Linked DNA regions of Methylomagnum ishizawai. The protein of the gene in region 2 binds, or shares a complex with, the protein of the main gene of each other region. Links are inferred from orthologs where the notes say so. Each region holds a gene or a part of one and is shown on either strand. Other genes may lie near its edges. The genes, in order: K5658_RS18395 and K5658_RS09180.

Region 1 (3,260 bases), 2.1 Mb from region 2 along the record:
TTGGCGTAGGTGATGACGCCCTTGGGATCGGTTTTGCTGACGATGAGGGTGCCCTCGACCAGGGGGCGCTCGACATCGGTGACCGGCAGGTTGGTTTTCATGGGTTTACCCCTCCTCGGAGGCTAGTGATGGGCCGAGAGTTCGGCCTGGGCCTGGGCCTGGGTCAGGACGGGCCGCTCTTCCAGGCGCAACAGCTTGTCCACATCGAGCAAGGCCACCATGCGGCCATCGAGGGAAGCGATGCCCTTGACGAATTCGGCCCCGACGCCACCGCCGAAATCCGGCGCGGGCTGTACCGCGTCCCGCGGCAGATCGACCACATCGGCCACGGCGTCCACCACCACGCCCATGATCTTGTCGCCCCGCTCCTGCTGGGTTTGCAGGATCACCACCACCGTGGTGGGCGTGTAGACCGGCTGCCCGACCTCGAAGCGTTGCCTGAGGTCCAGGATCGGCACGATGGCCCCCCGCAGGTTGATGACGCCTTTTTCATAGCCCGGCGCGTTGGGAATCCGCGAGACCGGCTCCCAGCCCCGGATTTCCCGGACCCTCAGGATATCCACCGCGTATTCCTCCGCGCCCAGCACGAAGGTGAGATGTTGCGGGCCGCCGACCGGCCGGCCCTGCGCCTGTGCGTGTGCCTGTTCGTCCATCGTTCAATGCCTCGTTTGCACGGGACGCTCCTGCCGGGCCAGCCGCACCAGCCCCGGAATGTCCAGGATCAAAGCCACCGAACCATCGCCCAGGATGGTCGCGCCGGAAATACCCTCGACCCGCCGGTAGTTCTCCTCCAGCGATTTGATGACGACCTGTTGCTGGCTCAGCACGTTGTCCACGAACAGGCCGCATTTCAAGCCCTGACCCTCCACCACCATCAACAGCCCGTCGGTCAGCTTGACGGCGTGGCCGCCCTCGACCCCGAACACTTCGTGCAGGCGGATGATGGGCAGGTATTCGCCGCGCAGGCGGAAGGTCTCGCCCTTGCCGGTGAAGGTGTTGAGCTTGTCCTCGGTGAGGCTGATCGATTCGATGATGGACACCAGGGGCGCGATATAGATTTCCTTGCCCACGGCCACGGTCTGCCCGTCCAGGATGGCCAGGGTCAAGGGCAGGTGGATGGAGAAGGTGGACCCCCGGCCAGGCTGGGTCTTGAGTTCGATGCGCCCGCCCAGGGCTTCGATATTGCGCCGCACCACGTCCATGCCCACCCCGCGCCCGGACACCTCGGTCACTTGCTCCGCCGTGGAAAAGCCCGGATGGAAGATCAAATCGTAGAGCTGGGCGGGCGGCGGATGGGCGTGGGGTTCCAACAGGCCGCGCTCCACCGCCTTGGCGAAAATCCGGGGCGCGTCCAGGCCGCGCCCGTCGTCGGACACTTCGATGACGATATTGCCGCCGCGGTGGTAGGCGTTGAGCAGGATCAGGCCGGTATCGGATTTGCCCGCCACCACGCGCTCGTGGGGGGATTCGATGCCGTGGTCCAGGCAGTTGCGCACCAGGTGCATGAGCGGGTCGGCGATCTGCTCGATCACGGTCTTGTCCAGTTCGGTCTGTTCGCCCATCAGCCGGAGTTCGACGCGCTTCCCGAGCTTGCCGCTGATATCGTGGACCAGCCGCGGCATCCGGCTGAACACGAAGCTGATCGGCAACATGCGGATATTCATCACGCTCTCTTGCAGGGCGCGGGTATGGCGTTCGAGTTGGGCCAGGCCGCTTTGCAACTGCTCCAGCCGGTCCATGGTGAAGGTTTCGCCCAGGAGGCCCAGCATGGATTGGGTGATGACCAATTCGCCGCAGAGGTTGATCAATTGGTCGATCTTGGCGGTATCCACCCGGATCGAACCGCCGCCGACGTTTTTGGTGCCGGTCTCGGCGGTCGCGGGCGGCGGGACCGATGCGGGTTGGACCGCCGCGGCCGGCGCGGCTTCCGGCGGCACCGGCACCGCCGCCAGCGCCGCCAATTCCGCCAAGGGCCGCACCGCCAAATCGCAGTGGTCCTCGACCCAGGCGAAGGCTTCGTCGATATCGGCGCGGGCCACCTTGCCATATAGCTTGAGTTCCCAGGCGAGATAGCAGTCCTCGATATCCAGTTCGTCGGCGCTGGGCAGGAACCCCAGTTCGGCGTCGACTTCCAGACGCCCCAACCCGGCCAGTTCGCGGAAAATCCGGACCGGATCGTTGCCGCTGCGGAACAGGTCGCGGTGCGGGCTGAAAACGATCTGCCAACCCTCGTCCCGGTCGATGGCCGGGGCCGTCGCGCCCACCGCACCGTCCGCCAGCAACCGCTCCAAGGCCGCTTGGTGGATCGCCACCGCCGCCCGGTCCACGGGCCGGCCGGACTGGCTGGCCCCCAGCATATCGCGCAGGCAGTCCACCGCCCCCAAGAGCGCCTCGACCGCCTGGGCGGTCACGGGCCGCCGCCCTTCGCGCATCTCGTCCAGCAAGGTTTCCAAGTGATGGGCGAAATCCGCCACTGCGGTGAAGCCAAAAGTGGCGCTGCCGCCCTTCATGGAATGGGCCGCCCGGAAGATGGCGTTGATCGCCTCGGGATCGGCGCCGCCGGTTCCGAGGCCCAGCAGGCCACTCTCCATGATCGCCAGTCCTTCGAGGCTTTCCTCGAAAAAGACCTGATGAAACTGAGCCAAGTCGATGGCCATGGGGGATACTCCGGAAGGGCGTCGGCGTGGGCCTAGCCCAACACCTTGCCGACGGTTTTGAGGAGCTGGTCGGGATTGAAGGGCTTGACGATCCAGCCGGTCGCCCCGGCCGCCTTGCCCGCCTGTTTCTTGGCGTCGCCGGATTCGGTGGTCAGCATCAGGATCGGGGTGAACTTATAATCCGGCATCGCCCGCAATTCCCGGATCAGCGCGATGCCGTCCTTGTTGGGCATGTTGAGGTCGGTGATCACCAAATCCACCTTGCGGGACTTGGCCTTGCCCAGCGCCTCGACGCCGTCGCTGGCCTCGACCACCTCGTAGCCCGCGCCCTTGAGCGTGAAAACCACCATCTGCCGCATCGAGGCCGAATCATCCACAGTCAGTATGCTCCGCATAATCTTTACACTCTTGATTGGGGTCTGTGGCGCGGCATAGGACGGGCCCGGCACCGCGCCGGGAATTCATAGGACAAGCGCGGGATCGCAGACCCGCGCGACCTCCCCTATCCGGCCTCCGGCAACCGGATACCCGCAGCCCCGCGCCCACGGTGGACTGTCGGCCCGAAGCCCAAGCCGTATCGCAACTGCTACGTTATGGAAGGTC
Region 2 (3,099 bases):
GTCCTGGCCTATCCCAATAGCAAATCCGCCCAGGCCTTCCGGGCCACGGCCCTGCGCACCGACGCCCTGCCGATCAGCCAGCGCGGCGGCGGCGGTTTGGAATTCTTCGTCGAGCGCATGATCCGCTATAGCAATACGGCAACGGTATGAACGGAATAGCTTTGTACGCCCAGGTGCAATCGCCCGGCACCGATGCGTTGGTGGCGCAGAACGCCTTCCTGGTCAAGCGCATCGCCTACCACCTGATGAGCCGCCTGCCGCCCTCGGTGCAGGTCGAGGACATGATCCAGGCCGGGATGGTGGGGCTCTTGGAAGCCGCCCGCCAGTACGACGCCGGGCAGGGCGCGACCTTCGAGACCTATGCGGGCATCCGCATCCGGGGCGCGATGTTGGACGAACTGCGGCGCTACGACTGGACCCCGCGTTCGGTGCATCGCAAGGCCCGCGAGGTGGCCGAGGCCATCCGGCTGATCGAGGCCCGCACCGGGCGCGATGCCCGCGACGCCGAGGTCGCCGAGCAATTGGGTCTCTCGATGGACAACTACCACGATATCCTGCGCGACGCGCAAAGCTGCCGGGTGTTCAGCATCGAGGAATTGACCGAATCGGGCGATGGCGCCTTGGAGGAATGCGCCGATCCCGCCGCTTCGCCACCCGAGGGTTTGGTGCGGGCCGGTTTCGCCGAAGCCTTGGCCGATGCCATTTCCGGCTTGCCCGAGCGGGAGCGTATGGTGGTGTCGCTGTACTACGAGGAAGAACTGAACCTCAAGGAGATCGGCGAGGTGTTGGGCGTGAGCGAGTCCCGCGTGTGCCAAATCCAGGGCCAGGCCATGTTGCGCCTGCGGGCGCGGATGCAGGGCTGGCTGGACGCCGAGCGGATGCCTGTGAAGCGGCGCGAGGCCAGGGGGCGGCGGTTGGGGGCTTGAGGGGTCTCCGGTCTCAAGGCTCCGGCCTCCCACCTCCCGCATCAAGCCTCCCAATTGTGTGCTAGCCTCATTGGCATAGATCGAATCCACAACGCCATCCCGACCGATGCCCACCCAGAGACAAGCTCCCAGGCCCCAGGCCGCCCCCGCCGGGGCGGGAAGCGTCGGCCCGAACCGTCAGACCGAGGTGAAAGACCTTGAATAAGAATATGAGAATCCTGATCGTGGACGATTTTTCCACTATGCGCAGGATCATCAAGAACCTCCTGCGCGAACTCGGCTTCAACAATACCGTGGAAGCCGACGACGGGCAGTCCGCCTGGCCCAAGCTCCTGGGCGGCGGCATCGATTTCCTCATCACCGATTGGAACATGCCCGGCATGAACGGCCTGGATTTGCTGCGCATGGTCCGGGCCGAGCCCAACCTCATGCATATCCCGGTGCTGATGGTGACGGCGGAAGCCAAGCGCGAGCAGATCATCGAAGCCGCCAAGGCCGGGGTGAACGGCTATGTCATCAAGCCTTTCACCGCCGCCACCCTCCAGGAAAAGATCGAAAAAATCTTCGAGCGCCTAGACGCTTGAACGGAAGTTAGCCCATGGCCAAGAAAAAGAACGCCGCTCCGCTTCCCGCCGACGCCGACCCGCGTATCGCCCAGGCGCTGGCCCTGGTCTCCGCCTTGGAGCGGGGCGACCAGATCGAGGCCGACCAAATCCTCGACGACATAGGCCGGGTCCGCGAAATGACCTTGTTCCAGGAAGTGGGACGCCTGACCCGTCAACTACACGACACCCTCGCCAGCTTCGCGGTGGACGACAAACTCGCCCATCTGACCGAGCGCGAAATCCCCGACGCCAAGGAGCGCCTCAACTATGTCATCGCCATGACCGAACAGGCGGCCAACACCACCCTCAACGCGGTGGAAACCCTGCTGCCCATGGCCGAAGCCCTGGCGGGCCAGGCCGGCGAACTGGGCGGCCAATGGCAGCGCTTCCGCCAGCGGGAAATGCCGTTCGAGGAATTCAAGCAGCTCAGCCTGGACCTGGCCGAGCATCTCGCGCAGTCCGGGCAGCAATTGGTGGCCATGCAAACCTTGTTGGGCGAAGTCTTGATGGCCCAGGGTTTCCAAGACCTCACCGGGCAGATCATCCGTCGGGTGATCCAGTTGGTTCAGGAGTTGGAATCCAATTTGGTGGACATGGTGCGCTTGTCCAGCCGCCGCTATCGCGCGGAAGGCGACGCACCGGAACCCGCCGTTCCCGCCTTGGGTCCTTGCGTGCCGGGGGTCGATGCCAACGCGGTGCATAGCCAGGACGATGTGGACGGTTTGTTGTCCAGCCTGGGGTTTTAAGGGAAAGCGGCCATGGCCATCGATCTCGACGACGAAATCGTCCAGGATTTCCTGGTGGAAGCCGGGGAGATATTGGAAAAGCTCAACGGGCAATTGGTCGAGCTGGAAAACACGCCCGACGACTACGATTTGCTCAACGCCATTTTCCGGGGTTTCCATACCATCAAGGGCGGGGCCGGTTTCTTGAACCTGGGCGTCCTGGTCGGGGTGTGCCACCGCGCCGAGGATGTGTTCAACGCCTTGCGCCAGGGCGAGCGGCGGGTCGATGCGGTTTTGATGGATGTGATCCTCGAAGTCCTCGACGTGGTCAATTCCATCTTCAAATACATCCGCAACGGCAAGGACCCGGAGCCGGTCGATCCCGATTTGCTGGACCGGCTGTCGCGTTTGCTGCAACCGCAGGCCGCGCCCGAACCCGCGCCAGCCCCGTCATCGCCGCCCGCGCCAGCCGTTGCCGCTCGGGTACAAACACCCGAACCCGTGGCGGCCCTTCCGGTCGCCTCCATGCCCAAGCCCAGCAATGTGGTGGAAGCCGATTTGTTCGCCATGCTGGAACCCGGCATCGTGGGCGAGGTTCCCGCCGCCGAACCGGTGGAACCCGCACCGGCCCAGACCCAGGCCGAACCCGACGAAATCACCGAGGAGGAATTCGAGCGGTTGTTGGATCAGCTGCATGGGGGGGCGAAGCGGTCCGGCCCGGCGGCTCCGCCCGCGATTCCCGCCGCCGAACCCGCGCTGCCCGTGGGCGATACGATTTCCGAGGACGAGTTCGAGGCTTTGCTCGATGATTTGCACGGCAAGGGCAAGCATGTCGGCGTTCCC

The links.
Region 1: the proteins of K5658_RS09180 (region 2) and K5658_RS18395 are in contact, whole or in part, in a solved structure (PDB 1A0O), measured with the Escherichia coli proteins. The link is inferred for Methylomagnum ishizawai from one-to-one orthologs.

Annotation. Positions count from the first base shown.
Region 1 is NZ_AP019783.1:4,084,862-4,088,121, forward strand. The notes cover bases 158-3,099. They hold K5658_RS18395 (chemotaxis protein CheA), read right to left. Parts: upstream 2,658-3,099; coding sequence 657-2,657; downstream 158-656. Other genes in these bases: K5658_RS18390 (chemotaxis protein CheW), read right to left, coding at 158-653; K5658_RS18400 (response regulator), read right to left, coding at 2,690-3,055. In the rest of the region: K5658_RS18385 (methyl-accepting chemotaxis protein), read right to left, coding at 1-101; more of K5658_RS18390, read right to left, coding at 123-157. UniProt on the Escherichia coli protein: Involved in the transmission of sensory signals from the chemoreceptors to the flagellar motors. CheA is autophosphorylated; it can transfer its phosphate group to either CheB or CheY.
Region 2 is NZ_AP019783.1:2,013,465-2,016,563, forward strand. What follows is about bases 42-2,822. They hold K5658_RS09180 (chemotaxis response regulator CheY), read left to right. Parts: upstream 42-1,135; coding sequence 1,136-1,510; downstream 1,511-2,822. Other genes in these bases: K5658_RS09170 (MinD/ParA family protein), read left to right, coding at 42-150; K5658_RS09175 (RNA polymerase sigma factor FliA), read left to right, coding at 147-926; K5658_RS09185 (protein phosphatase CheZ), read left to right, coding at 1,525-2,277; K5658_RS09190 (chemotaxis protein CheA), read left to right, coding at 2,290-2,822. Also shown: more of K5658_RS09170, read left to right, coding at 1-41; more of K5658_RS09190, read left to right, coding at 2,823-3,099. UniProt on the Escherichia coli protein: Involved in the transmission of sensory signals from the chemoreceptors to the flagellar motors.